4 regions of the Mycobacterium burgundiense genome follow, and region 3 is predicted to be linked to each of the others. Evidence: riboswitches for the same ligand, from Rfam matches in the RefSeq annotation. Region 3 holds a riboswitch; each other region holds the start of a gene.
What was found. A riboswitch is a leader RNA that binds a small molecule or an ion and turns the genes downstream of it on or off. The one in region 3 is predicted to bind cobalamin.

Region 1 (7,324 bases), 1.9 Mb from region 3:
ACCGCCCAGGATCCCGATGATCACCACCAAGCTGTTCAACAACAGCGCCACCAGACCCGCCGCCAACATCCGCGGCGTCACCAGACGCTGCACCGGATTGATGCCCAGCACCTCCATCGCGTCGATCTCCTCACGAATGGTCCGCGACCCCAGATCCGCGCACATCGCCGTCGCACCCGCACCAGCCACGATCAACACCGTCACCATCGGACCCAACTGCGTCACCGCACCGAACGCCGCCCCCGCACCCGAGAGATCCGCCGCCCCCAACTCCCGCAACAAAATGTTCAACGTGAACGACACCAGAACCGTGAACGGAATCGCCACCAACAACGTCGGCGCCAACGACACCCGCGCCACAAACCAGCACTGCTCCAAGAACTCCCGGCCCTGAAAGGGCCTACGGAAGAGGAATTTGAGGGCGTCGGCGGACATCGCGAGGAGTCCACCGACCGCCTGCATGGGTCCGGATTTGCCGGCTCCGAAACCGCGCAGTCCGACGGACCAGCGGTCCTGGGCATTACTGACCATGTGCCGCAGAAGCCTCCCTCGACTGGCTCAACCGAAAACCCAGCTCCGCGCGCCGATGCACCGGACAAGGAGACGGTGACAGCCCGCGCCGACCGGCGGCACGTCCCATCCCATCTACCGGGAAGCGTCGGAGCCGCACCCCCGCACGGCGGGAGACCGTAATCTCCTGTCAGATGTGTGCGCGTTCGCCGATCCGAGGAGTTGAGCCGTGTCGCTGCCCCCTGAACCCCCACCCGCGCTGTCGCGTTATGCCCAGCGCCGCGTGCTGATCACCGGCGGTGGTTCGGGCATCGGGCAGGCCTGCGTGCTGCGGATCCTTGCCGAGGGGGGTCACGTGGTCGCCGCCGACATCAGCGCCGACGGACTCGGCGACACCACCGCCCGGGCCGGCGCGCACGGCAGCCGCTTGTCCACGGTGGTCATGGACGTCGGCGACGAGGGTTCGGTCCAGGCCGGGGTCGGTGCCGCGTCGGAACGATTGGGTGGCCTCGACACCCTGGTCAATGCCGCGGGGATTCTGCGCTCCTCACATCTGACGCAGACCACGTTGGCCGATTTCGAACAGGTACTGCGGGTCAACCTGGTGGGGACTTTCCTCGTCACCCGGGAAGCCATCGGCGCTCTGCACGCCGGCAACGGGCCCGCGGTGGTCAATTTCAGTTCCACCTCGGCGCACTTCGCCCATCCCTACATGGCCGCCTACGCCGCCTCCAAGGGCGGGGTGCTTGCGATGACCCACAGCTGGGCGATGGAGTTCGCCAAGGCCGGTATCCGATTCAATTCCGTTCAGCCCGGCTCGATCTCGTCCGGGATGACCGACGGCACGGGATCCTCGCGGCAAAGCGTCGGGCCGGGACTGCCCGAGGACGCCGACTTCGCCTTGTTCGGCAAGGTCGCACCGATGCTGCCGCTGGCGGGCGGACAGATTTTCGCCAGCCCGGACGCTGTTGCGGGAGTCGTGGCGATGCTCGGCAGCGACGACGCGCACTTCATCACCGGCACCGAGGTCCGGATAGACGGCGGCGCCCACATGTGACGAGCCGTCCTGCACGTGCAAGTTCGGCCCGAACCACGGAGGATTGACATGAAGATGGCGAAGCTGCTGGGCACTGCTTCAGCCGTGGCTCTCATGAGCCTATTAAGTGCTGCGCCAAGCAATTCCGAGCCATTCTTCGCCAATTACCAGCTCGTCATCCCGGACCGGTACGACTTCCACACCTGGACCTGGGCGGTCTCGCACTGCGCGCCGGTCGCTGAGGACTGCAAGTACATCTCCGCGATCCCGATGCCCGTGGCCAAGGCGTTCGAGTACACCGGCACCGCCCACTTGGCCGACGGTCGCTACACGTTGGCGGTGGATGTCCCCGACGGATTACGCTGCGGCAACGTCTATTACGGACCGATCATCGCGACCCACGACGTGTATTCCTGGGACGCGGCCAGCTTGCAGGGTACGTTGACGTCGTCGTTCGCGAGCGGCTGCGATGGCACGCCGGGCGGCGCGTTCAGCTATCCGTTCTCGCTGGTGCGGCTGTAGGCCGGTATCAGCGGCCCTGGGTGTAGCGAGCGGCATCGGCCGCGTGTTCGGCTGAAACACACACGTCGTAGCGCTGCGCCTCGAGCGATTGCACACTGGAGAAGTCTCGCTCACCCCCGGTGGCGAGGTGGGCGAAGAAACCGAATACAGCACCCCAAAAGGCGCCGATGGCCAGGGCGACCAACATCGTCACGATCCACGCGGGCCCCAGCGTGAAGATCGACAGCAGCAGGCCGATCAACAAGCCGAACCACGCACCGGCGGCGGCACCCGAGAGCGCCGCCCTGCCCTTGTTCATGCGGCCCGTGACACGTTCGACGGTGCGCAGGCCGTCGCCGATGATGCGCACGTGCTCGACGGGGAAGCCGTCGTCGGACATCCGGTCCACGAGCCGTTGGGCGTCGATGTACTTGTCGAACGACGCGATCACGTGCCGCTCGGGGGACCCCACTCCGGGGTGTTCGGGCTGACCGCTGGGCATTGTCACTGCTACCTCCAGATTTGTCGCGGGCGCGGGGTGCGCCGACACCGAGTCGGATACCCGCTTCGCATGGATGGAACCTTCTCCTAGCCGGCTACGTCGAAACTCGCGATGACCTTGCTGGGTGCGATGCGCACCACCAATTCGTCGGGCGCCGCGTTGCGCCGACCGTACTGCTCGGCGCGGTCCTCGCCCATGTAGCGTGCGGCGATCCGGGTGGCGACCGCAAGCAGATCGGGGTCGTCTTCGCGCAGCGCGGCGACGCCTTGGATCTGCACGAACGCGAACGGCGGGCGTTCGTCGTCGACCACCAGCACGACCCGCGGATCACGTTGCAAGGCACGTCCTTTGGCGGTGTCTCGACCCGTGTTGAAGACGATTGCGCCGTCCTCGACCAGAAACCAGACCGGAGCGACGAGCGGGCGGCCGTCGCCGGCGAGGTACCCGAGCTTGCCCGTGCGGGTGCCCTCGGACAGAAAGGCCACGACGTCGTCGCGTAAAGCAATTGCCGCCACGCGGTCCATGATGCCGGGTGGGGCGCGGCGACGGCGCCGATTGGGGAGTCTATTCGGCGATTTCGGCGATCGCCGACGCCGAATCCAAGTCGCCGAACGCGATCGCGTAGCGCTGGGCCAACGCCACGGCGACCTCCGCGCGCTGCCACATGCCGCCGTCGGCGCTGGCGGTGACCAACCACAGCGCCAAACCGTGGGCCACCGAGGCGCGGTAGCGCAGCCAGATCTCGTCGGCGGACGGCGTCTCGTCGCTCGGGAGTCCCAGCGCGTCGCGGTACTCGGCCAGCAGTGCCCGCTCGTGCGCGCGTCGGTCCTCGGTGGTCACCGCGCCCTGCAGGAAATAGCCGACGTCCAGTGACCAGTTGCCGCGCCGGGCCATCTGCCAGTCGAGAAATCCCACCTCACCGGCCGGCGTGACGTAGGTGTTGCCGATATGGGCGTCGCCGTGCAGCAAGGTCTGCGGCGAGGTGGTCAGCGTCCGGATGTAGGGCTTCCAGATCGATTCGACGAGCTGATCGATGGTCAACGACAACACTTCGGCCGGGGTATCGGCATCGAGTCGTTCCAACGCCGAGGGCAGCGGGGCGTACTGCAGACCATCGAAGGGCTCGAACGGCTCGAGCCAGCCCAACCGGGGATGCGCCAGCACGCGCTCACCCCAGAAGCGTCCGTGCATCCGGCCCAGGGCTCGCATGCCGGTGGCGGCCTGCTCCACCGAAAGCGGCCGCAGCGAATCCCGAGGATCGGCGCCGCGCGCGGACAGATCCTCCATCACCAGGCAGAAGTCGTAGGCGTCCTCGTCGGCCACCGCGGCATAGACCAGAGGGTGCTCGAGCGGCAACTCCACCGCCGCGCTGAACAGCCGCGGTTCGTGGAACATGCCGCTGGTCATCCGGATCAGATCCTTGTGCGCGGGGTCGGCCGCCTTCACGAACACCGTGGCCGGCCCCGCGCCGGCCGAATAGGTCAGCCCCAGCCGGGCGCGGCGGTTCGTGCCGTCGTCGCGCAGTTCGACGGTCACCGCGTCGACCACGGCGTCCGGGTGCTGCTGCGCCAGCGCGGCGGTCATCCACTCGGACGTGATTTCGTCCAGGTTCGCGGGCACTGTCAGGGGCAGCGTGTTCACGCGAATGCTCTCCTCGCGGTCGGGCCAGCTGTAGTTACGACACGACTCGTGTCGTAACGGCCGACGCTACCCGACTCGGGCACGCCGGGGAAGGGTTTGCCTGCTCTAAGCTCGCGGCATGCCTCAGGCCCGGGGTGGCAGGCCACGCGACGCCCAGTTGCACGACGAGATTCTGGTCGCCACGTGCACGTTGCTCGTCGCGCGCGGCTACGCCGAGGTCTCCATGGACAGCGTCGCCGCCCTGGCGGGAGTCAGCAAGAAGACGCTCTACCGACGCTGGCCGTCGAAGGCGCCGATGGTCGCCGAAGCCGTGCTCAGCGCCTACGGTCGCCGCAGTACCTTCGAAGTGCCCGAGACCGGTGACCTGCGCGCCGATCTGCGCTCCTGGCTCGTCGAACACGCCGAATTCCTGGGCGAGGCAACCAATGCGGCGCTGATTCGGTCGCTGATCGCCGCGGCCGCGGCCAGCCCAATGGACAACGAGGCGCTGTATCGCCAGCTCAGCGTTCCGCAACACGACGGGCTGGTCACGCGCCTGGGCAGGGCCGCGGCCGACGGCGAAATCCGCCGCGGGCTCGATCATGAGCGCATCGCCGATGCCCTGATCGGCACCCTGCTCCTCCGCGTCCTGGTGGCGGCTCCACAAAACAGCGCGCCCGCAACAGAATTCGATGGCCTGCTCGATGCCCTGCTGCACGGGATCGGCCCGGCCGAATAGCCCGCGCGCACACACGGGCGGGCCGCCGCGGTGTCGATTGGTAGCCTCAGCCCGGAGAACGGTCGCATCCGCCTGAGGGCGGGTGCCAGGGAACCCGGTGTGAATCCGGGACTGGCGCGCAGCGGTATGGGAGACGGACTCGACACTGGCCACTGGAAACACTTCCGGGAAGGCGTCGGGTTCGAACGATCCTGAGTCCGAAGACCTGCCGTTCTTCGTTGAGTCCACCGTGTAACTCGCGCACAGTTACCCAGACTTCGAAGGCAAGACGTGCACAAGACGGGCGTTCCCGCAGTACGACGGCTCCGCGCCGGTCCATTGACCGCGCTGCTGGCCGTCCTCACGGCCGTGAGCATCCTGCTGTCCGTCGCCTTCGGCGCCGAGCACATCCCGATCGGTGAGGTCTGGCGCACCGTCACCGGCCGATTCGGCGGCACGGAGGTGGACGTCGCCTACGACGTGATCATCTGGGACCTGCGACTGCCCCGCTCGGTGTTGGCCGCGATCGTGGGTGCCGGACTGGCGCTGGCGGGTGCCCTGATGCAGGCGCTCGTGCGCAACCCGCTCGCCGAGCCCTACCTGCTCGGGGTGTCCGCGGGCGCCGCCGTGGGTGCGACGGCCGTGATGACCCTCGGCGCGCTCGCCGGCCTGGGCGTGTGGGCGTTGTCCGGCGGCGCGCTGCTCGGCGCGTTGGTCGCCACCGTCACGGTCTACAGCGTGGCCCGCGCGCAGGGCGGGTTGACCGCGCTGCGGTTGATCCTCTCGGGAGTGGTGCTGTCCTCGGCGTTCATGGCGTTGTCGTCGTTGCTGGTGTTCACCGCCGGGGACCCGCACGCCGCCGAGGGCGTGATGTTCTGGATGCTGGGCAGCGTCGCCGGTGCGACGTGGGCCAAGGTGCCGCTCGCGGGCGCGGTGGTGGCGATCACGCTGGCCGCGATGATCGCGATCCACTCGTGGCTCGACGCCTACGCCGCCGGCTCGGATACCGCCACATCCCTGGGCGTGCCGGTGCGCGGGCTCCGCACCACGCTGTTCGTCACCCAGGGCGTGCTGGTGGGTGTGCTGGTTGCGGTGTCCGGGGGTATCGGGTTCGTCGGCCTCATCGTCCCGCACGCGGCGCGCCTGGTGGTCGGCGCCACGCACCGGGCAATGCTGCCCGTCGCGGTCTGCGGCGGAGCGCTCTTCCTCGTGTGGGTCGACGTGATCTCGCGGGTGGCGGCGTCCCCCCGGGAGATGCCGTTGGGCATTCTCACCGGGCTGATCGGCGCACCCATCTTCCTGTTCCTGATGGGGCGTCGGCGCTACGAGTTCGGCAACAGCTCATGAGCCCGACCTCGGCCGCCCTGACTGCGCAGGGGCTGCGGTGTTGCCGCGGCGTCCGAACCATCGTTTCCGAGGTTGAACTGGACATCCCCGCAGGCACTCGGTTGGCCGTCGTCGGCCCCAACGGCGCGGGTAAGAGCACCCTGCTGCGCGCGTTGGCCGGCCTCGACACTCCGACGGCCGGTGCAATCCAGATCGACGGCCACGACGTGCGCCGGATGTCCGCCCGGCACCGGGCTCTCACGGTGGCCTTCGTCGGGCAGGAGGAGCGACCGTCCGGGGAGTTGACCGTCGCCGAGGCGGTCGGTCTCGGACGAACCCCGTATCGGCAACCCTGGTCTGTCGCCGCCGCGCAGGATCGCGGAATCATCGACGACGCGTTGGTCTCGGTGGGCCTGGGCGGCTGGGGCGATCGATCCTGCACCCAACTCTCCGGCGGCGAGCGTCATCGCGTGGTGCTGGCCCGGGCTCTTGCGCAGCAGACCGCCGTGCTCGTCCTGGATGAACCTACCAACCACCTCGATGCGGCCTGGCGGCTGCGGTTCATGCAGGTGCTGGACGAGCTGGAATGCACCGTCGTTGCGGCGATGCACGACTTGGACCTGGTACTGCGGCATTTCGACGCGGTCGCCGTCGTCGCCGAAGGCGGGGTCCTCGCGCACGGACCACCCACCGAAGTGCTGAACGCCGCGTTGCTCCGACGGGTCTTCGAGGTGGCGGGAGATATCGTCCCCCATCCCGAAACCGGCCTCCCCTACCTGCTGCTCACCCACGTCGACCCAGCCGTCCACTGAATGCGAGACACGGTCATGAAACATTCCAAATCCGGTGCCAGGCTTTTGTTTTCGGCCCTTGTCGTGAGCCTGACAGCCTGCGGAGCGCAGGCCGAGAGCGCCGCCAAGGACACGGTGACCGTCACCAACTGCGGCGCCGACGTCACCTACGAACAGCCCCTTGAGCGGCTGTTCGTCAACGACGGCGGCATGATCGGGATCGCCCTTGCCGCCGGAGCGCGCGAACAGATGACCGCGGTGAGTTCCCTGGCCCGCGACGTCGACGTCCTGCGTCTCGCGTTCGGCGAACAGGTCGACAG
Region 2 (7,324 bases), 2.6 Mb from region 3:
CGCTGCTGCACCGCAAGGCCGCACCCGGCTCGCCGGCCGCCGAAAGTGGCTGCCTGCACGACTGCGTCGTGTTCAAGGCCTAGCCGTGTCCAGAGTCAGACCCCACTGCTCCAGGTAGGGCTCCACCAGCGTCGCCACCACCCCCACGTCCGATACGGTGCCGTTGACGATTCCCACCGCTGTGGCCGATCCGTCGCGTTCGAGCCGGTACACGGGACTGCCGGAGTCGCCGGGTTGCGCGGTGGCGGTGAAGAATGCCAGGTTCTCCATGGCCTGCCGCGAACGGGCCGCATGCAGAGTCAGCGAAAAGTTGCCGCACTGCCGGCCGCTGATTCTGCCGTCGAAACACAACGTGTCCTCGGGGAGCAGCGTAGTGGTGACCCCTCTGACGCGGCGCTCGGCCAAAATCCATCCGTCACGCTGCAGTTCATCGTCGTGGAGCCGGATCGCTGCGATGTCCGGCCCCCATTCGCCCTCGTGCACCGAATGCGCGAACCGCCCGATCTTGCGGAGGTTGCCCTCGGTCCGATGGGACATCGTCACGCCACCCCCCCTGTCGCAATGCCCGGCGGTCAACGCGTAATGCGCCCCGTCGGCGCCGATGGCAAGGAACCCGAGAGTGCAAGCCTCGACGACGCGACCGAAAGAATCTTCGACATCGATTCCGATGCCGGGAGCGATCGCCGTGGCGGCAGGCGCGGGCTTCGATGCGTATCCGAGTACGAGGGCCACGCCCGCGGCCAGGCCGTACACCACGACGGAGAACACCCAGCCCGTCCGCCGGCCCCGGCCTGCAGCGTCACGGTTTGTCACAGCGGTAATGCTAAGTGGCAACCGCATCGGCCGTGCGCACCCTGACGGTCTCACCGTCGCGACCGGCCCGCGCGCCGCAACGCCGCAGTGCCTGGTCCAGTTCGGGGCCCGGCGGATTGTGGTGGCTCAGATGCACCGCGATGACATCGGTCTCGTCGTGGACCGCACCGGATTTGCGCAGGTCGGCCAGCGTGTTCTCGAACGCCGGAAGGTCATGGTGGTCGGTGCCGTGGTCGGTCTTGCGACCGAAGGTCTGCTCCAGGAACACCGCGCCGAACGCCGCGCCCGCGATGGCCTCGGACGTCTCGACCGGCAGTGGACCGGTGTCGGTGGCCCACAATAACCTTGCGCCCGAACTGGATACGTCGTACAACACCGCGGCATCGCCGCTGCGGACCCCCGTGTGCGCGGCGGCCAGCACTCGCACGGTGTAGTCGCCCCGGGGGCCGGCCAAGGTCAACTCGTCGCCGGCGTGCACCGTACGCAAGACAATGGGATCGGCCGGCCCGATCCAGTCGCGGCACTGGTCCAGCACCTCCGGCGGCCCGAACACCTCGAGCGGCCGCGCGGGCCCCGCCCACTGCCGCATGACCAGCGCGGCGGGTCCGACATGGTCGAAATGACCGTGGGTGAACAGGATTTGGCGCACACCGGCGAGGTTGCGACCCAGCCGCAGCGCGGCCCGCGGGGCCTCCGGTCCGCAGTCGAGCATCAGAGCGTCGTCGATCAGTGCGGCGGTCTGTCCCCGAATCTCCCCCGCTGCCAGCGCCCACCGACAGGAACGACAGTCGCAGAACGGGCTGGGCCAGCCGTCGGCGCTGCCGGTGCCCAACAGCAGCAGTTCCATCAGCGCCGCCGGCCCCGCACCGGCAGCACCGCGATGTCGCCGTCACGGTCGACAACGGTCACCTTGGCCTGGTAGACCTGCGCAATCCGTTGCGCGGTAAGCACTTCAGCCGGAGTCCCATCGGCGACGATCCGGCCCGCCTGCAGCATCACCATCCGGTCGGCGTACTGGCCGGCCAGTGTCAGATCGTGCATCGCGGCCACCACGGTGAGGCCGTCCGCGTCGCGCATCTGCTCGACGAGCTCGAGCACCTGCTGTTGATGACCTACGTCCAGGGCGCTGGTCGGCTCGTCCAGGATCAGCACCGAGGGCTGTTGGGCCAACGCGCGGGCGAGCACCACCCGCTGCAGTTCGCCGCCGGAGAGTTCGGTGACCGGACGATGGGCGACGTCGTGCAGATCCAGTCGCTCGATCGCGTCGCGCACCACCTGCCGGTCGGCGGCCGACGGCATCCCGAACCGAGGAATGTGCGGGGTCCGTCCGAGGGTGATCAGTTCGGTGACGCTGACCCCGTCGGGCACCGTGGGCCGCTGCGGCATCAGGGCGACCACCGCGGCGATCTGCGGGCGCCGCACCGTCTGCGGGTCCAGTCCCGCGACCCGCACCGTGCCCGTCAGCCGCGCCTCGGAACCCGCCGGGATCAGGCCGGCCAACACGTGCAGCAGCGTGGTCTTGCCCGCCCCGTTGGGCCCGACCACGCTGACCCATTCACCGCCGGCCACCGTCAGATCGACCGCTTGGAGCACCGTCTTGTCCCGCCGGACGACGGTCAGGCCGGTGCAGGTCACTTGCGGTTCGGAGGCGGTCACGACATGCTCCGGCTGCGGCGCAGGACCATCAGGAAGAACGGCGCTCCGATGGCCGCGGTCACCACGCCGATGGGCAGCTCCGCCGGGGCCAGCACCCACCGCGCCAGCACGTCGGCCAGCATCAGGAAGGCCGCCCCGAACAGCACCGACAACGGCAGCAGCAGCCGATGGCCGGGCCCGACCAACAACCGCACCGCGTGCGGCACCACGATGCCGACGAAACCGATCAACCCACTGACACTGACCACCGCGGCCGTTCCCAGCGTCGCCACCGCGACCAGCAGCAGCCGCACGCGCCGCGGATCCACCCCCAGGCTCGCCGCCTCGATGTCGCCGACGGCCATCACGTCGAGGATCCGGCCGAACAACAGGATCACCACGATCGTCACCACCACGTACGGCAGGGCCACGCTCACCTCGGTCCAGCCGTTGGTGCTCAACCGGCCCAGCAGCCAGCTGTACACCTGGCGCATGGAGTCGTCGTAACGCTGCTGCAGGAAGGTCTGACCGGCGTTGGCGAACGCGGCCACCGCAACCCCGGCCAGGATGATGACCACCTCGGTCCGGCCGCCGCCCACCCCGCGGCCCAGCAGGTAGGTGGCGGTCACCGCCAGCACCCCGCCGGCGAACGCGGCAATGGGCACCGCGAAAGTGGTTGCCGCCATGCCGAATACGATCATTGCGGTAGCGCCGAGGCCCGCACCGCTGGACACCCCCAGCAGGTAGGGATCGGCCAGCGGGTTGCGGAACACCCCCTGATAGGCGGCACCGGCGATGGCCAACGTGGCCCCCACCAGGGCGCCGAGCACCACCCGCGGCAGCCGGATCTGCCACAGCACCGCCTGCTGGGCGACGGTGAGCCCGTGCTCGACGTCGACTCCGGGGAGTCCGTCGATCAGCGCGAGCAGCACGCCCCGTGCGGGCAGGTTGGCCGGCCCGACGAAGATCGCGAGCACGGCGGCGCCGACCACGGCGATTACCGCCGCGGTCACCACCCACGCGCGGCGGGTCTCAGTTGGGCGCCGGGACAGCTTGGACCTCAGCGACCACGGCGCCGATCCGCTCGACGGTGTCGACGACGCGCGGACCCCAGCGGCTCGCGACGTCGGCGTCGAGTTCATAGATGCTGCCCGTGCGGACGGCGGCCACCTCGCCCCAGCCGGCGCGGTCCGCCACCGTTCGGGCGGTCACGCCGCAGCACTGCACGTCGGCCAGGAAGATCAACTCCGGATCGGCCGCGACGATGAATTCCTCGGACAGCTGCGGGTAGGCATCCGCGTCGCTGTCGTCGGCGATGTTGGTCAGCCCGAACAGTCCGTAGAGCTGCCCGATGAACGATGCGCCGGTCGCGGTGAACAGCGTCGGGTCCAGCTCGTGGTAGTAGCGCAGTTGGGCCGGCGGCGTGTTGTCGACGACCTCGGCGATCTGCCGACGCATGTGGGACACCAGTTCGGCGGCGTCGCCGATGCGACCGGTCGCCGCGCCGATCTGCTCGATCTGGGCATACGCGTCGTCGACCGTGGTGGGAGCGGGCTGGGACAGCAACGCAATCCCCGCGGCCTCCAGGCCGGCGACGAGGTCATCCGGGGCATCGGCGGTGATCACCAAATCGGGCTGATACGCCACGATCGCCTCGACGTTCGGGGTGTAGCCGGACAGGTCCTGCTGGGTCGGGGCATCGGCCGGATAGTTCGATTCGCCGTCCACGGCGATCACCTGTGGGCCCGCGCCGATCGCCCACAGCGTCTCGGTCGCCGAGGGACTCAGCGAGACCACACGTTGCGGATTGTCCGGCTGTTCGGTCTGCGCGGGCTCGGCTCCGGATCCGCAGGCGGCCACCAGGCCGACCGCCAGAGCGGCGAGGGACGTTGTCAATCGACGCGCGGTGTTCAACAGAGCCAGTCCTTCGTCCGAGGAGAGTACTGACCGCGGCTCAGCTGACCTGGCTTGTCCGACGCGAGCGGATGCGTCGGCGTCACAGTTGCGGGACAGCGCCGGACTGGTACCGGACTTCACTGGACACCACGGACCCGGCGGCGCCGGGTATCGGCGAGCCTATCCCACCCCGGCGGGTTCAAATCACCGCGCGTGCAACCGTGGCGCAGTCCCCCACCGCTGTGGCCTTACTAAATGACGTGACACTCATCGATGCACCCATAGCGCCCGACGACGACAAAGGCTCCGCGATCACGCCGCAGGCCCGCACGGCGCTGTGGGCCAGCCTGGTCGGCACCACCATCGAGTGGTACGACTTCTTCCTCTACGCCACCGCCGCCAGCCTGGTGTTCAACCACGCGTTTTTCCCGGATCAGTCGACGTTCGTCGGGACCATGCTGTCGTTCGCGACCTTCGCCGTCGGCTTCGTCGTCCGCCCCATCGGCGGCTTTGTGTTCGGCCACATCGGCGACCGGATCGGCCGGAAGAAGACGCTGGCGCTGACGATGGTGTTGATGGGCGTCGCGACCGCGCTGATGGGGGTGCTGCCCACCGCCGCCCAGATCGGCGTGCTGGCCCCGATCCTGTTGCTGCTGTTGCGCATCGTGCAGGGCTTCGCGCTCGGCGGCGAATGGGCGGGGGCGGTGCTGCTCGCGGTCGAACACGGACCGCCGCGGCGGCGCGGGCTGTTCGGCAGCATCCCGCAGGTCGGCCTGGCGCTCGGGCTCGCGCTGGGTACCGGGGTGTTCGCGCTGCTGCAGGTGGTGCTGCCCGATGATGCGTTCCTCACCTACGGCTGGCGGATCGCGTTCCTGTTCAGCATCGTGTTGGTGATCTTCGGCGTCGTGGTGCGGTTGCGGGCCACCGAGACCCCGGCCTTCGAGCGTGTCCGCGACAGCGGCGACCGGGCCGCGGTGCCGCTACGTGAGGTGTTCAGGCCGCCGGCGCTGCGCTCGACCGCGCTGGGCATGCTGTCGCGCTGGGGCGAGGGCGCGGCGTTCAACACCTGGGGCGTGTTCGCGATCGCCTACGCCACAAGCACATTGGGTCTGGAGAAGGTGCCCGTGCTGGTGGCCGTGACGGCGGCGTCCCTGCTGATGGCGGTGCTGCTGCCGGTGTCGGGCCTGCTGACCGATCGATTTGGCCCCAAGCGGATCTACACCGTCGGTATCGCCGCCTACGCCGTCGCCGTCTTCCCGGTGTTCGCGTTGTTCGGCACCGGCAACATGGCGTTCTACACGGTCGCCATGCTGCTGGTGTTCGGGGTGATCCACGCGCTGTTCTACGGGGCCCAGGGCACGTTGTACGCATCGCTGTTCCCGGCGCGGATCCGCTACACCGGCCTCTCCACGGTCTACCAGCTGTCCGGGATCTACTCCTCGGGCCTGACGCCGATGATCCTGACCGCGCTGATCGCCGCCGCGGGCGGGTCCCCATGGATCGCCTGCGCCTATCTGGTGACCACTGCGTCGATCAGCGTCGCGGCAACCCTGGCGCTCAAACCCACACCGCTGCGCGAACTTTAGGCGCCCTCCGGACTCCGGTGGCGCGCCTCCAGCGTGGTGCGTTCGTCGGCGTTCAGCGGGGGCATGGGCCGCTCGATCCCGACGGACACGAAAAAGCCCGGCCTGCAAGGCAGGCCGGGCTTTCCCGAAATAGAGCTGGACTTAGAAGTCCATACCGCCCATGCCACCGGTCGGGTCGCCCGCGGGTGCGGACGCCTTCTCCGGCTTGTCGGCGACGACGGCCTCGGTGGTGAGGAACAGCGCCGCGATGGACGCCGCGTTCTGCAGCGCCGAGCGGGTGACCTTCACCGGGTCGGCGACGCCGGCCTTGAGCAGGTCCTCGTACTCGCCGGTGGCGGCGTTGAGGCCGACGCCCGGCTTCGAGTTGCGAACCTTCTCGGCGACAACGCCCGGCTCCAGGCCGGCGTTGAAGGCGATCTGCTTCAGCGGGGCCTCGAGCGCAACCTTGACGATGTTGGCACCAGTGGCCTCGTCGCCCTCGAGCTTGAGGTCATCGAGCGCCGGAGCCGACTGCAGCAGAGCCACGCCACCACCGGCGACGATGCCCTCCTCGACGGCGGCCTTGGCGTTGCGGACCGCGTCCTCGATGCGATGCTTGCGCTCCTTGAGCTCCACCTCGGTGGCAGCCCCGGCCTTGATCACCGCAACACCGCCGGCCAGCTTGGCCAGGCGCTCCTGCAGCTTCTCGCGGTCGTAATCGGAGTCGCTGTTCTCGATCTCGGCACGGATCTGAGACACGCGGCCGGCGATGGCCTCGGAATCCCCGGCGCCCTCGACGATCGTGGTCTCGTCCTTGGTCACGACGATCTTGCGGGCCTGGCCCAGCAGCGCGATGTCGGCGGTCTCGAGCGACAGTCCGACCTCTTCGCTGACGACCTGGCCACCGGTGAGGATCGCCATGTCCTGCAGCATCGCCTTGCGGCGGTCACCGAAGCCCGGGGCCTTGACGGCGACGGACTTGAAGGTGCCGCGGATCTTGTTGACCACCAGCGTGGACAGGGCTTCGCCCTCGACGTCCTCGGCGATGATCAGCAGCGGCTTGCCGGACTGGATGACCTTCTCCAGCAGCGGCAGCAGATCCTTGACGGTCGAGATCTTCGAGCTGACCAGCAGGATGTAGGGATCCTCCAGGACGGCTTCCTGACGCTCGGCGTCGGTCACGAAGTAACCCGAGATGTAGCCCTTGTCGAAGCGCATACCCTCGGTGAGCTCCAGCTGCAGGCCGAAGGTGTTGGACTCCTCGACGGTGATGACACCCTCGTTGCCAACCTTGTCCATGGCCTCGGCGATCAGGTCACCGATGGTGGTGTCGCCCGCGGAGATGCCAGCGGTAGCGGCGATCTGCTCCTTGGTCTCGACCTCCTTGGCCGACTTGAGCAGGTTCTCGGTGACGG
Region 3 (7,324 bases):
TGCATGACCTCACCCTTGCCGTGCTCCCCGGGATGATCGAGCGCGGCGGCGGCGGGATCCTCACCTCGGGGTCGGCCGCGGGCAACTCGCCGATTCCGAACAACGCCACCTATGCCGCCAGCAAGGCGTTCGCCAACACGTTCAGCGAATCGCTACGCGGCGAATTGAAGACGGCCGGTGTGCACGTGACCGTGCTGGCACCGGGGCCGGTACGCACCGACCTGCCCGACCCCTCGGAACGCTCGCTGGTCGAGAAGGTGATCCCCGACTTCCTGTGGATCAACACCGAATACACCGCGAAGGTGTCGCTCGACGCGCTGGAGCGCAACCGGATGCGGGTCGTGCCGGGCCTGACCTCGAAGGCGATGTCGGTGGCCGCCGGGTACGCCCCGCGCGGCATCGTCGCACCGATTGTCGGTGCGGTGTACAAGAAGTTGGGCGGCGAGTAGCGCCGGCTAGCGCCGGCGGCGGCGCCCGGTGCCGAAGATGCTGCGGGTGATCTCGCGGCCGATCACGGTGCCCGCGGAGCGCATCGCGCTCTTGAAAGCCGGGCTGTCCATCATCTTCTCCATGAAACCGGGCTCCGGCGGCGCGGTCGGGGCGGGCATCGGCGGGATCTCGATTCCGGTCGGCACGGGCAGCTCATCCGCGGCGGCCGGCGGGGCGATGGTCGCCATCAACCGTTCATAGGCCGAGTCCCGGTCCACCGTCTGGCCGTACTCGGCCTGCAGCGGGCTGGCCTTGGCGGCCGCGGCAATGGCGTCGGTGCCGATGGTGTCCATCAGCGAGCGCGGTGCCCGCATCATGGTCCAGGCCACCGGCGTCGGCGCGCCCTTCTCCGAGAGCACCGTGACGATCGCCTCTCCGATTCCCAACGACTTCAGCGCCTCCTCGAGGTCGTACACCTCGGTCTTGGGATAGGTGCGCACGGTCTTCGACAGCGCCTTTTGGTCATCGGGGGTGAACGCGCGCAACGCGTGCTGGACCCGGGCCCCGAGCTGTGACAGCACGGCGTTGGGGATGTCGGTGGGCAACTGGGTGCAGAAGAAGACGCCGACGCCCTTGGAACGGATCAGCTTGACGGTCTGTTCGACCTGCTCGAGGAACGCCTTGGAGGCGTCGTTGAACAGCAGGTGCGCCTCGTCGAAGACGAACACCAGCTTGGGTTTGTCGATGTCGCCGACCTCGGGCAGGAAGGTGAACAGGTCGGCGAGCACCCACATCAGGAAGGTGGAGAACATCACCGGGCGGGTGGCCTGGTTCCCCAACTCCAGCAGCGTGACGATGCCGCGGCCCTGCGCGTCCAGCCGCATCAGGTCCGCGGGATCGAGCTCCGGCTCACCGAAGAACGTGTCGGCGCCCTCGGCCTCGAGGTTGACCAGGGCGCGCAAAATCACCCCGGCGGTGGTGGTCGACACCGCACCCAGCGCCTTGCGCTCGGCCTTGCCCTCGTCGCCGGTCAGGTACTGGATGACCGCACGCAGATCCTTGAGGTCCAGCAGCGGCAAACCCTTCTGGTCGGCCCAGTGAAAGATCAAGCCCAGCGTCGATTCCTGGGTTTGGTTCAGGCCCAACACCTTTGACAACAAGATGGGACCGAAGCTGGTGATGGTGGCACGGATGGGCACCCCGATGCCGGAGGTGCCCAGCGACAGAAACTCCACCGGGAACTGCGTCGGTGTCCAGTCGTCGCCCGTGTCGGCGGCGCGCTGGGTCACCTTCTCCCCCGTCGCACCCGGCCGGGACAGCCCGGACAGGTCGCCCTTGACGTCGGCCATCAGCACCGGCACCCCGGCGGCCGACAGCTGCTCGGCCATCACCTGCAGCGATTTGGTCTTGCCGGTGCCGGTGGCGCCGGCGACCAGGCCGTGCCGGTTCAGCGTCGCCAGCGGGATCCGGACCCGCGCCTTCGGGTCGACGGTGCCGTCGACGATCACCGAGCCCAGTTCGAGAGCCGCGCCGTCGACGGCATAGCCCCCGGCAATGTGTTGCGCGGGGGTCATCGCACTTCCTCGCGGAACTACGCCGCTCGTCGAACCGGTCGGTGGGGTGCTCACAGCCGAAATCCTCTCGCCACTTATCCGGGCCCAGCAACCCACGACACTACTTGGCGAACCACGGCCCCGGACGGCCTGTCAGGGGTCCACGTCGCAGCCGCGCGGCGCTGTGGGCCTATCGTTGTTCGCTGTGCGTGACGAATTGGTGTGGATCGATTGCGAGATGACGGGGCTGAATCTGCAGTCGGATCGGCTCATCGAGATTGCCGTGCTGATCACCGACGCCGAGCTCAACGTGCTCGGCGACGGCCTCGATGTGGTGATCCACACCGATGAGGATGCGCTGACCGGGATGATCGACATCGTCACCCAGATGCACACCAGGTCCGGACTGATCGACGAGGTCAGGGCCTCCACCGTCGATCTGGCCACCGCCGAGAAGATGGTCCTCGACTACATCAAACAGCATGTGAAGCAGGCCAAGACGGCTCCGCTGTGCGGCAACTCGATTGCCACCGACCGCGGCTTCATCGCCCGGGACATGCCCGCCCTCGACGACTACCTGCACTACCGGATGATCGACGTCAGCTCCATCAAGGAACTGTGCCGACGCTGGTACCCGCGGATCTACTTCGGCCAGCCGGAGAAGGGTCTGGCGCACCGCGCGCTGGCCGACATCCACGAGTCGATTCGGGAGCTGAAGTACTACCGCAGCACCGCGTTCGTGCCCCAGCCCGGTCCGTCTACCAGCGATATCGCGGCAATTGCGGCCGAACTGGGGCCGCCAAGGGAAACCGATTCGGCGACAGCGGATCCGACCGGCTAAGATCGACCACGCTGCCTGACCGGGTTCGTCCCGACCGGGCCGCAATGGTGGCTGTAGTTCAGCTGGTAGAGCACCAGGTTGTGATCCTGGAAGTCGCGGGTTCGAGCCCCGTCAGCCACCCCGAGATGAGCACTGCCCCGCCTGCAAGCCGCAGGCGGGGCAGTGTTCTTTCAGCTACCGGCGTGCCGCGTCAGCCGCGTTGGTCGCCCCAGGTGCTCGGCAGCAGGGGCGTCATCGCGGTGGTGCCGAACGAGTCGGCGGCCAGCGCCGTCAACCCGGCGGGCTGGGCGCCGGTCTTGCGCGGCGTGGTACCGCCCAATCCCATCGGACCGGCGCCGCGTTCCGACGGCGTCGCTCCGGATTCGGGGTCGAGGTACTCGTAGCCCCGGCCGAGCTGGTGGGTGTGGGCCCGACGCTGCTGGTCTTCGTCGGCCGCCGCCGCTTCGTCCGGGAGTTCGTCGTCCCCGGGTTCGGCGGTCTTCCGACGAGCCCTGGTGCTGGTCTTGTTTCGGGCGTCGGCGGCCACACCGCCGACGAGGTAACCGAAGGCGGCCATGTTCCCCAGCGTCGGCGGTGAGGCTGTGGGCGGCGGGGCCCCGGTGGCGGTGGTAGGCGCGGGTGCCGGAGCCGACGGAGCCGGGGTCGAGGTGGGTGACGACGCCGGCGTAGAGGCTGGGCTGGAAGTCGGCACCAGGGCGGTGGGCGGGGGTACGGGAGGAGAGGCGGGTACCGCAGGTACGGCGTTCTCCAGCCCCGAAAGGGCGGCCGCGCCCAGCAGGCCGCCGGCGGCAAACGGTGCGGTGGCCATTGCCGCGGCCACGATCGGCAGCAGCGCCGGCAGGACCGCGAGCAGCACCTGCGGCAGCGTCGTCTTGAGCAGCGCGATGGTATCGGTGGTGATCGCGACGAACATGGCCCCGGCACCGAAGAGCAGCGTGTAGGCGATGGCCGTCGGATTGCCCGAGGCGAAGGCCAGGCCGATGTCCGCCGCGACGAAGCTGGCGGTTTGGGACAGGTAGAGCGCGTATTGCGAGATGTCCATCGGATAGCCGAGCGCGAAGGCGAGGTTGTAGGGGCTGAAGAAGCTCAGCGGATTACCGGTCCAAGGCAGGTACGGATCGATGCCGGCAAACAAGTCGGCGAAGAACGGATCGTTGTACAGCCCTTGGATCAGCGGATCCAGAACCTCGTTGTAAAAGTCGGAATACCCGATCTGATCGAACCAATCCAGATATTCGTTCTGCTTGTCGGGCGGCGGTTCGGAAGCGGCCAGCGCCGATGAACGCGCGGATGTCACCGGGATAGATCGCAGAATCTGCGGTGCCGCAACGCTTTCCGGTGAGGCCGCCAGTGCCGACGTCGCGACGCCGTCGTAGGTGGCCATCGCCGTGGCGGCCTGCACCCACATCCGCACGTAGTCGGCCTCGTTCAGGGCTATCGCGATGGTGTTGATGCCGAAGAAGTTGGTGCTCACCAAAGCCGCGCGGGTGGCATGGTTGGCGGCCAACTCCCCCAGCGTCGGCATCACGGCCAGCGCGGTGCTGTACGCCGCGGCGGCAGTTTCGTGCTGCGTCGCGCGTAGCGCGCTCTCGGCATTCTGCTGCAGCAGCCACGTCACAAACGGGGCATGCGCACCGACGTACGCGGTGGCGCTCGGCCCTTCCCACGCGCCGGCATGGGCGTCGGACAGCACCGTTGTCAGCTCAGTTGCGGCCTCGGCGTATTCGGCGCTCAAGGCGCTCCACGCGCCGCCGGCGGCCAGCAATGGACCCGGCCCCGGCCCCGCGGACAACAGCGCCGACCAGACTTCGGGCGGCGAGGACATGTAGATGGGCGCGGTCATCGACCGCACCAGGTATCGGATGACACTGGCGCTCATCGGCTTTCTCGGGGTGCACCGCCCCGGGTAGCAGGATGCGACGACGCGAGTGTCCTGGCTCTCGGATCACAGCTCGCCTCGCCTTCCGGCTCGCAGCCGTGGCGGTTGAGGGTCGCTCCCCGATGACAGTGGCGGGACCGCGCCGGATTCGCACCGGCTTCCTACATCGTCATCGCCTATCTGGAGAAGTATGACATGCGGCTCTCGGCGGCCGATATACGCCGATGCCGCGAAACCGTTAGACGGCTTGGGCTTCCAGCTTCCGCGCCTCACGGGCGAGCAACCGGTCGCGCTGTTCCTCGAACTTGAACACCTGCCGCTGCAGGTCTTCGAGGTGGGCCGCGAGCTGCTCCCGGCGTTGTTCACCCTCGGCCGAGAAGTCTGTGCGTTCGAAGATCCGCCACTGCCGCAGCACGGGCTTGACCACGTCGTCGAGATGCTGGCGCGGGTCGTAGATGCCGTGCTTGGCCATCATCACGCCGTTGCGGCGGAAGTTCGGCATGCCCTGGCCGGGCATCCGGAAGTTCTCCACGACGCTCGCAACGGCCTCCAGGGCCTGATCGGGGACCAGGTCGATGGCCGCGGCGCACATGTTCCGATAGAAAATCATGTGGAGGTTTTCGTCGGCCGCGACCCGCTGCAGCAGCCGATCGGCGACCGGGTCGTTGCACACCCTGCCCGTGTTGCGGTGACTGACGCGGGTGGCGAGCTCCTGGAACGTCACGTAGGCGATGGACAGCAGGAAGTCCGTCTTGTGGCGCTCCTCCTCCTCGGCGGTGGGCCCGAAGCCGTTCGTGACGTGCTCCATGCGGGCCCGCTCCAGCGCTACCGGGTCGACACCGCGGGCCACCAGCAGGTAGTCCCGCAGCACGATGCCGTGCCGGTTCTCCTCGGCGGTCCACCGACCCACCCAGGTACCCCAGGCGTCATCCAGCGAGAAGTACGCGCCGGCCTGACGGTGGTAGGACGGCAGGTTGTCCTCGGTGAGGAGGTTGGTGATCATCGCGGCCTGGGCGACCGCACTGAGTTGCGACTCCTCCTCGGACCACGCCTTGCCGCCTGCGCCCGCGTAGCCGCGGCCACGATCCCATGGCACATAGTCGTGTGGATTCCAGTCCGTGGTCACCGACAGATGCCGGTTGAGATTGCTCTCCGCAATCGGCTCCAGCTCGGCGAGTATCGCCAAATCGGACAATTTCCTGACCATATGCACTTTTCCTTGCCGTTGATTCCGGGGTCAGCGTAGCTTGCCCCGGCTGATGCAACACGCCACGAGCGCGCGTCGAAGTACCGGTAACCCGCGCGCCCGGTGGCGTGGGTTGGTGTCGCGGCGGGTCAACCGCGGGTGTTGAGCGTCCCGATCACGCGCTGGAGTTACCCGCCTGCCACTGCTTCCACGGGATGTTCCAGTCGCCCAGTCCGTCCGTGCCGGGCAGCGTGGAGCCAACGCTGTTGACCACCTCGACGATGTCGCCGCGCTTGCTGTTGTTGTAGAACCACTGCGCGTTGCTGGTGGTCACGTTGATGCAGCCGTGGCTGACGTTGTCGTAGCCCTGGCTGCCCACCGACCACGGTGCCCCGTGGACGTAGATGCCGCTGTAGGACATCTGGGTCGCGAAGTCGACCTCGGTGCGATAGCCATTCGGCGAGTTGACCGGGACCCCGTACGTCGAGGAATCCATCACCAACTCCTCGTAGCGGTCACCGATGATGTACACCCCGTTGGGTGTCGGGGTCGAGTTCTTTCCCATCGAGATGGGCATGGTCTTGACCACCTCGCCGTTGACCCGGACGGTCAACGTCTTGGTGTTGTCGTCGACGGTGGAAATGACCTCGTCGCCGATCGTGAACGTCGAGTTGGCGTTGCCCTGGCCGAACAGACCGTCACCGAGGTCGACGCCGTAGGTGTTGACCGCCACCTCCACGGTGGTGCCGGGCTTCCAGTATTGGGCTGGGCGCCAACGGACTTCACGGTTGTTGAGCCAATAGAAGGCGCCGTCGACGGCCGGCTTCGTGGTGACCTTGATGGCCCGCTCGGCGGCCACCCGGTTCGGGATGTTCTCGTCGAACCGGATTGCGATCGGCTGTCCCACGCCCACGGTCTGCCCGTCGTTGGGCATCAGGTAGGGCATCGTCTGGTTCTCGGGCGAGTGCGTCTCGAAGCTGAGCTGACGGGTGGTCACACCACCGAGTCCCAGCGAGCGCGCGTTGACGGTGTAGGTCTTGTTGAAGCCGAGCGGCTCGGCGGTCTCCCAGGTCAAACCGTCGGAGCTCAACTTACCGGCCACCACGGTGCCGCTCTCGTTGGTCATCACCACGGAGTCGAGCACACCGGCCGAGGCGGTGATGGTCACGGGCTTGTCGACCGGGACGCCGACCGCCCCGTCGCTGAACGAGGCGGTTACCCGCGGCACCAACAGGTCGCCGAACGGGGTGCCCTTGTCGGCGATGCGCTGTTCGGACGCGGAATCGGTGGTGGCACCACACGCGCTGACTCCCAGGATGACGGCCGGGATCAGCAGCAGGACCGCCAACCAGGACCGAAAACCACGCGGACGGGCCACAGAACGGACCTGCCACATACTTACGCACACCTCACAACCGGGGATCACACGAAATCTT
Region 4 (7,324 bases), 1.9 Mb from region 3:
CGGGGGTGCCCAGCGGCGAGATCTTCATGAACTGCGGTGCGAACTCCTGCATCCACGGGCGGTTGTAGATGAAGCCACCGGCCGCCAGCACCACCGCGCCGGCGTGGGCTTCATGCTCCACCGCGGCCTCGGACCAGATCCGCTCAGCCCGGGCGACCACGCCCTTGACCAGGCCAGGCATCCAGGTGCCCACCTTGCCGGTAAGTCTGGTCAGCCTCGAGTACCGCTGTGCAGCGCGATGATTGGGATCCACCGCGTGATAGCGGACACCGGTGACGCGGCCTTGGTCGTCCTTGATCAGATCGTGTACCCGTGCCAGCGGGACGACGTCGACGCCCTTGGTCTTGGCGGAGCGGCTCAGGTGCTCGAACATGACCTTGCCCGAACTCATGCCGGGGGCCACGACGCGGTGGCCGCGCGGCGCCGGACGCGTGTGCCGGCTGTGGGGGTAGGCCTTTTCGTTGCCGGAGTAGTAGAGGTAGAAGTCGTCGGTGGGGTAGGAGGTCTTGTACGACGACACCGGGCCGCCGCGGAACGGCACCCCCTGGGCCTTGAGCCACTCGATCATCGTCGGGCTCTGCTCACAGAACCGGGTGAGGGTGTCGTCGCTGACGGCATCACCGACCTCGGCCCGCAGGTAGGCGCGCATGTCCTCGACGGTGTCCGCATAGCCGCCGGCCTGTTGCTCGGCCGTGCCGGCGCCCGCGTAGACGATGCCGCCGGACAACGCGGTGGCGCCGCCGCCATAACCGCGGTCCAGGACCAGTACCCGCGCGCCGTGATCGGCGGCCTCGATCGCGGCGGCGGCACCGGCCGCGCCGAAACCCACCACGATGACGTCGTATTCACCGGCTGCGTGCATTGATCCGATGGTGGTGTCCGGGGCGGCGCTGCGCCAGAGCACCTCCCGCTCAGTGGCGAACGTCCCGCCGCAGGACAGCGCGCTCGGTCAGCGGGCAGTCGCCGCACTTGGTCCGGTCCCGGGTGCGGTACCACAGGCAACAGGTACTCCGACGGGCGCCGCCGACCGGCGCGGAAACCATCTTGTTGCGCAACGGAGCCCTGGACAGCAGCGCAGTCGCCAGCGGCGTGACCCGATCGTCGGACCGGCCCGCGGCAACCCTGCGCGCGCCCGAGGACAACGCCGAGGCCGCGTTCCCCCACAGCAATCCATCGGCAACCCGGGCAACCCCGCGCAATGCCGCGTGGAAACCAGTGAACTGATCACTGAGAATCGAGTACGCCATGACCTCGACCACCTCATCGAATTCCATCGAGCTGCCCTCCCAACCCCGGAAGTCGTTGAGAGCCAAATCTACTGACCCAGAGGGATTGACGACGTAGCCAAGACCGCGCAGGTCGATCACCACGCCGCCGCGTTGCCAGGCGCCCAAGACCAGCGACCAACACCGTGCGGCGAAGCCGTACTGCAGCGTGGACGCGGTGACCCGATCCTCGTCAGAGCCGACGCGGTCCCCGATCGCACCGAGAAGCGATCGCAGTTGGCTCGGCTCGCACAACTGCTGACGGGACAACGCGGCGGTCCCGGGATCGAGGTACAGCGGATAGGGCGGGCCGAACCTGGCCACGTCCGCAACCGCGGCCCGCACCCGCTCGGGATCGGCCCGCGGTGCAACGCGGTGCGGTAGGCCGAGAGGCATCCGTGGGCAGGCGTGCGCGTACATGAGCGATCTCCGTTCCGGGGTCTCCACGCCCCGCCATTGCGGTCCGCGGCGGCGCAGTGTCCTGACTCCCGGATCATCACTCGCCCCGACCTTCCAGCCCGAAGGCCGTGGTCACGCATGGGGTCCGCTCCCCGGTCACAGTGGCGGGACCGTGCCGGATTCACACCGACTTCCTGGCCCCGTCGCGGGTATACCGCGCCTAGCGTAGCCGCTCATGCGGATAGGCCTCGGCCCGGTTCTGAAACGACAAGATGGCGGGGTTCAGTACCACGCCGTCGCGAATCTCGATGGCGCGCGCAATCGTCGGGGACTCGTCCCACGCGGCCGGACCGTCGAGGACAGTTTCGAGGTGCGGTAACAGCGCCTCGCTGATTTCCCAGGTCGCCGAGCTCCACAGATACGACGGACTGTGGTCGACGGCGTAATAAAGTACGCCCCTGGGCAATTCGACCACCGGATCGTCGAAGGTGGTCGGCCGGGCCCAACTGAAACCCATGCCGGCATCACACGAGACGTCGACGATGAGGCTGCCCGGGGCGAACTTCGTCAATTCGTCTTCGGTGACGAATACCAACGGCGAGGTGGGATCCTGCAGCACACAGTTGACGACGATGTCGCTGTCGGACAGGAACTCGGCCACCGCCACCGGCCCGTCGGGCATCTCCACCCAGGTCCGAGTGGGGTCGTCCTCGTCCTGCCCCATCTGGAAGATCTGGGTGGAGTGGATCGGGGATGCGACGGCGGCCACCTCTCGGTTGGTCAGCACGCGCACCTCGTCGACGCCGTGGGCGTTCAGGGCGGTGATCGCCCCGCGAGCCGTCGCGCCGAAGCCGATCACCGCCGCACTCAACCGGCGCCCGTAACTGCCGGTGACCCCCGCGAGCTGCATCGCGTGCAGCACCGAGCAGTACCCGGCCAACTCGTTGTTCTTGTGAAAGACGTGCACACCGAAGCCGCCGTCGCTGCGCCAATGGTTCATGGCCTCGAACGCGATCAACGTCAATCGTCGATCGATGGCAACCTGGGTCAGCGCGGTGTCTTGCACACAATGCGGCCAGCCCCAAACAACCTGTCCGTCTTTCATTTCCACGAGGTCTTCGGCCTGCACCTTGGGGAGCAGGACGACATCGCAGTCCGCGATCAGCTGTGCCCGAGTCCTGATTCCGCCGACGGATTCGGCCAGCATTTCGTCAGTGGCGCCGAAGCCGGCGCCGTAGCCGTGCTCAACGAAGACACGGTGCTGGATACCGGCGTCGATGCGGCTGAAATGCGCCGGATGAATCGGCAATCGGCGCTCATTCGGCTTACGCGAATGAGCCAGGACGCCTAGCGAAAGCTGTGGCCGGTCAGCGCTTCTTGCCATTGATGAGGGAGTCGGTGGCCGACGACTGGGCCTGGGCGGCCTTGGCGTGCTTGGCGGCGCGTTTTTCTTTCAGGCTTTTGCCGGACTTTTTGGCCATGGCTTGACGAGGAGACTTATCAGACATGCTGGCCCCTTGAATTATGGGGTCCTGGGTGGTCCCGATTCCTCGACCATACCCCGTGGTGGGGATCAGCAGGGGGCGGCGGGAAACAATTTTCCCTGGCATGCCGTGAAATTGGACGGTGTCGGACCGGCGGTTATTCCTCCACGATCACTGGATCGCCGACCTTGACCGTGTCGTAGTACCACTCGGCGGCCGCGGGAATCAGGCCGATGCAGCCGTGGCTGGTGTTCTCGAGACCCATCGAGGGGACGGCCCACGGCGCCGAATGCACGAAGATGCCCCGCCAGGTGATACGCACGGCATGGTCCACCTCCTGCAGATAGCCCTCGGTCTCGGTGATGGGAACCCCGACGCTGCTGGAGTCCATGAGCACCGTCCGGTTCTTCTCCAACACCGTGTACTTGCCCACGGGCGTCGGATACTTTTCGCGTCCCATCGAGGCCAGCAGCACCCCCTCCTCGCCGGCGTGCGGCAGGTGGTGTGGTGCGGGTAGCCGCACCGGCGGCCCCGCCGGGTCGCCGTCGATGGTCACCGTGAACGTGTGTTTGGACAGGCTGGCGACCCCGAGCACCTTCGGGCCCGTCACGAACTGGGTGCGCTTGCCGCCCACCGCCAGTTTCACGGTGCTGTTCGCGGGCCAGTACTGGTCTGGAACCCATTGCACGACGTTGCTTTCCAACCACTCGAAGTGGCCCGTCATAGCCGGGGTGGCGGTGATCCGCAGGGCACGCTCCGCACTTGCCCGGTTTGCCACAGGTCCGTTGAATGTCACGACTACCGGGTGGGCCACGCCAACGGGTTCGTCGCCGATCGGCTGAATCGACTCGATCGTCGAGTCCAGCGGTCGCACGACCGCAGTCGTTTCGACCCTAGCCGTCGGCGAAGCCACAGTGGCGGCGACCACGACCGCCGCGAAAGCAAAACGAACTACCGCTCGCATGTACCCGACCTCTTGAGATGAACAACACCATGTATACGCACCCATCCTAGGTGCTTGTCGTCAACGAATGTGGTTGCAACCATTGACATTTAGGTCAATTATCGGTCACGGTTTGACCCCGTGCACCGGTGCGTGCCCGCCAGCGCATTGTGCCGCAGATGGAAGGGAATCCATCTGCGGCACAATGGGTACCGATTGTTAGTTGGCCGCGCCGGGCAGCGTCGGCACCCCGGCGGCGGGCCCGCCGGTGGTTTGCGGGTTGGTCGGCACGCCCTTGCCGCCCAGGCCACTCATCGGCACCATCGGCGCGCCTGCTGCGGCGGGCACCAGGGGTGCGGCGGCGGCGACGGGCGGCACCAGCGGCGGGACGACAGGAGGCACCGGCGGTGGCACGACCGGGGGCACCGGCGGCACCAACGGCGGGACCGGGGGCAGCGGCGGCACCAGAGGCGGGACCGGCGGCACCACCGGCGGTGGGACCAGGGGTGGCACCACGGGCGGCGGTGCGATCGGGGGTCCGGGCAGCGCGCCGATGCCGGACGCCTCGATCGAGACGGCGGCGCAGGGCGCCGCGGTGCCGGACATCTTCTCGACGCAGTCGGCCCCGCCGGCTGCCGCAACTGGGCTCAATCCCACTGCGGCCGCGCCTAATCCAATGCAGGCCACTCCCGCGATAAGGAATCGATCAAAATTAAGCCGCACCGTCGACTCCTTCTGGTTGGTCGGGTGAATTACAGGGAAGAAATTACGCATCTGAAATATAAGGACTTCCTGGGGCCAAAAGCGGATTGGATGCTGGACCGAGATGCAAACGAGCCCGGGTGTGACCGGACCGCAGCCATTCGGTGATGTTTCGGCCGAGGCCCTGCGCCACGGAGTCCTATGGTGCGCATCAGGCCCATTACCCTAAGCACCCGTCTTGGTCTACTTACCCGCCGCGGGCTACGGTCCTGTGCGGTTCGTAGATTCTTCGCGCGGTTGGCGCGGGTGGTTCGAGGAGGAGCGCGGTGACCCGGTCCCACGATGCGCCGACCCCGGGCGGCGGTGAATTCACGGGTCCGCTGCGCGGTACCGGGCTGCCCCTGGAGAAGTCCATCCTGGCGGCGCTCGACGATGTAGAGCGGGCGTTGCAGCTGGAACCCGTCGGCGACGGCACCTTTCGGGCTGCCAGCGAGCCCGACCGGTTCGGGCACATCTTCGGCGGTCAGCTGCTCGGGCAAGCGGTCCTGGCCGCCAGCCGCACGGTCGAGGGCCAACAACCGAACTCGCTGCACGCCTACTTCGTGCGCTCCGGGCAAACCGAGGTGCCGGTGGACATCGTCGTCGAGCGCACGCGCGATGGTCGGTCACTGTCGACGCGGCACGTCGAGGTCAGGCAGGACGGCGCCGCGGTGTTGACCGCGGTCGCGTCCTTTCACACCAACCCGGAAGCGCCGCAGACGCCGGCTGTGCGCCCCGCCGGGCCGCCGCCGGAGGAGCTGCCGCTGCTGCAGCACTGGGCGCAGCAGGCGCCGCCGGAACTCCAGACGTTCGCGCAGACCTGGATCGACGTCCCTCCGCCGCTGGAACTGCGGATGGCTGAGGCACCCACTTTCCTGGGCGGCGCCCAGGCCGCGGGCACGCGCGGGCATTGGATGCGACTGCCGCGAGACATCGGCGACAATCCGGCGCTGCACCACGCGCTGCTCACCTACGCCAGCGACTATCTATTCGTGGACATGGCGTTTCGCGTCCACCCCGATGCGGTCAACTATGCGACGGCCGCCGGACTGAGCTTGGACCACGCCATCTGGCTGCACCGGCCGGCACAGTTCGACCAGTGGCACCTCTATGTCCAGGAGGCGGTGACGATCTTCGGACACCGCGCGCTGGTCCGCGGAACCATCGTCGATACCGCGGGAGCCGTGGTGGCCAGCACCGCCCAAGAGGTCCTCATCCGACCGCTGCGCCCGTGATTTCGGTGCGCCCGGAGGCGCTGAGCGCCGCTGAGCGCACCGAAATCGCGTGGCAGCCCCGAGTTTGAGCGATCCGTCCCGCTGCCTGACGCCGGGACGTACCGTCCGGGCCATGATCGACTTTCAAAACGGTCTCTTCGTCAAGCTGGGCCCAGCCGGTCCCAAGGCCGCCGCGGGCGAGCTGGCACCGATCCTGGTCGACGGTGAACATGTCGAACTCAGCTTCAAGGGCATGCGGGACTCGGTGGTCTTCACCAACAAGCGATTGATCGTGATCAGCGTGCAGGGCATCAACGGCAAAAATCGGAACTATTCATCGTTGCCCTACAACAAGATTCACGCGTGGAGCATCGAGACCACAGGGCGCTTCGACGTCGACGCCGAGCTCGAGATGTGGTTCGCCGGCCTCGGCACGGTTCGGCTGGACTTCCGAGGACAGGTCGACATGCGCACCATCAGCAGGCTCATCGGCGACCACGTGCTCTGACCTCAGGTGCCGCAGAAGGTTTGGTAGGGGCCGAACGAGTCCGGCGCCGGCTGCGCGTAGTGCTCCAGCCCGGGCCGTTCCACATACGGGTCGGTGACCACTGCCAGCAGCCGCGTGAACGGGTCGAGGTCGCCGTCGGTCGCGGCGGTCAACGCCTGCTCGACGAGATGGTTGCGGGGAATGTAGATCGGGTTGGCCCGGTCCATCGCGTCGTCGTCGGGGCCCATCGCCAGCCAGCGGGTCAGCCAGCCGTCGAACGCTGGCAGGTCGAGGAACAATCCACGGACGGGCTCGCGGTCGCCACGCGCGGCACTCGCGAGGGCGCGGAAGAACGAGGTGAAATCGACGCCGCTTTGGGTCAGCTGCGTCAGCAGGTCGTCGATCAGTGGCGTCACCGCCGCATCGTCGGCGTCGGCCAGGCCGAGCTTGGCGCGCATCCCGGCGGTCCAGGCGGCCTCGTATCGACCACTGAACCCGTCGAGTGCCCCGGTGGCGATCTCGATGGCGCGCTCGGTGTCGTCGGCGAACAGCGGCAGCAGGGTCTCGGCGAACCGCGCGAGGTTCCACATCGCCACCCCCGGCTGGTTGCCGTAGGCGTAGCGGCCGGCGACGTCGATCGAGCTGAAGACGGTGCTGCGGTGGTAGCCGTCCATGAAGGCGCACGGCCCGTAGTCGATGGTCTCGCCGGAGATCGTCATGTTGTCGGTGTTCATCACGCCGTGGATGAAGCCGACCAGCATCCACTGCGCGATCAGGGCGGCCTGCGTCGC

Region 1: linked by a shared signal. The riboswitch ahead of RCP80_RS24715 (FecCD family ABC transporter permease) and the one ahead of RCP80_RS07790 (PPE family protein) in region 3 are both predicted to bind cobalamin.
Region 2: linked by a shared signal. The riboswitch ahead of RCP80_RS20285 (ABC transporter substrate-binding protein) and the one ahead of RCP80_RS07790 (PPE family protein) in region 3 are both predicted to bind cobalamin.
Region 4: linked by a shared signal. The riboswitch ahead of RCP80_RS24505 ((2Fe-2S)-binding protein) and the one ahead of RCP80_RS07790 (PPE family protein) in region 3 are both predicted to bind cobalamin.

What each region holds. Positions count from the first base shown of each region.
Region 1 is NZ_OY726397.1:5,194,962-5,202,285, forward strand. It holds gene RCP80_RS24680 (MlaE family ABC transporter permease) at 1-531, opposite strand, end outside; gene RCP80_RS24685 (SDR family NAD(P)-dependent oxidoreductase) at 794-1,567, shown strand; gene RCP80_RS24690 (hypothetical protein) at 1,616-2,068, shown strand; gene RCP80_RS24695 (general stress protein) at 2,076-2,549, opposite strand; gene RCP80_RS24700 (PPOX class F420-dependent oxidoreductase) at 2,636-3,055, opposite strand; gene RCP80_RS24705 (phosphotransferase) at 3,114-4,133, opposite strand; gene RCP80_RS24710 (TetR/AcrR family transcriptional regulator) at 4,309-4,908, shown strand; cobalamin riboswitch at 4,951-5,135, shown strand; gene RCP80_RS24715 (FecCD family ABC transporter permease) at 5,179-6,234, shown strand; gene RCP80_RS24720 (ABC transporter ATP-binding protein) at 6,231-7,025, shown strand; gene RCP80_RS24725 (ABC transporter substrate-binding protein) at 7,041-7,324, shown strand, end outside.
Region 2 is NZ_OY726397.1:4,247,607-4,254,930, forward strand. It holds gene RCP80_RS20260 (pyridoxamine 5'-phosphate oxidase family protein) at 1-83, shown strand, start outside; gene RCP80_RS20265 (chymotrypsin family serine protease) at 73-813, opposite strand; gene RCP80_RS20270 (MBL fold metallo-hydrolase) at 824-1,660, opposite strand; gene RCP80_RS20275 (ABC transporter ATP-binding protein) at 1,660-2,469, opposite strand; gene RCP80_RS20280 (FecCD family ABC transporter permease) at 2,466-3,464, opposite strand; gene RCP80_RS20285 (ABC transporter substrate-binding protein) at 3,481-4,344, opposite strand; cobalamin riboswitch at 4,388-4,528, opposite strand; gene RCP80_RS20290 (MFS transporter) at 4,614-5,930, shown strand; gene groL (chaperonin GroEL) at 6,072-7,324, opposite strand, start outside.
Region 3 is NZ_OY726397.1:1,636,425-1,643,748, reverse strand. It holds gene cmrA (mycolate reductase) at 1-449, shown strand, start outside; gene RCP80_RS07805 (helicase HerA-like domain-containing protein) at 456-2,003, opposite strand; gene orn (oligoribonuclease) at 2,188-2,823, shown strand; tRNA gene RCP80_RS07795 (tRNA-His) at 2,871-2,943, shown strand; gene RCP80_RS07790 (PPE family protein) at 3,014-4,666, opposite strand; cobalamin riboswitch at 4,749-4,890, opposite strand; gene RCP80_RS07785 (acyl-ACP desaturase) at 4,941-5,909, opposite strand; gene RCP80_RS07780 (L,D-transpeptidase) at 6,064-7,284, opposite strand.
Region 4 is NZ_OY726397.1:5,151,094-5,158,417, reverse strand. It holds gene RCP80_RS24510 (FAD-binding protein) at 1-862, opposite strand, end outside; gene RCP80_RS24505 ((2Fe-2S)-binding protein) at 912-1,685, opposite strand; cobalamin riboswitch at 1,740-1,861, opposite strand; gene RCP80_RS24500 (N(5)-(carboxyethyl)ornithine synthase) at 1,885-3,048, opposite strand; gene RCP80_RS24495 (hypothetical protein) at 3,032-3,172, opposite strand; gene RCP80_RS24490 (L,D-transpeptidase) at 3,306-4,112, opposite strand; gene RCP80_RS24485 (hypothetical protein) at 4,311-4,748, opposite strand; gene RCP80_RS24480 (acyl-CoA thioesterase) at 5,120-6,067, shown strand; gene RCP80_RS24475 (PH domain-containing protein) at 6,180-6,554, shown strand; gene RCP80_RS24470 (protein adenylyltransferase SelO) at 6,557-7,324, opposite strand, start outside.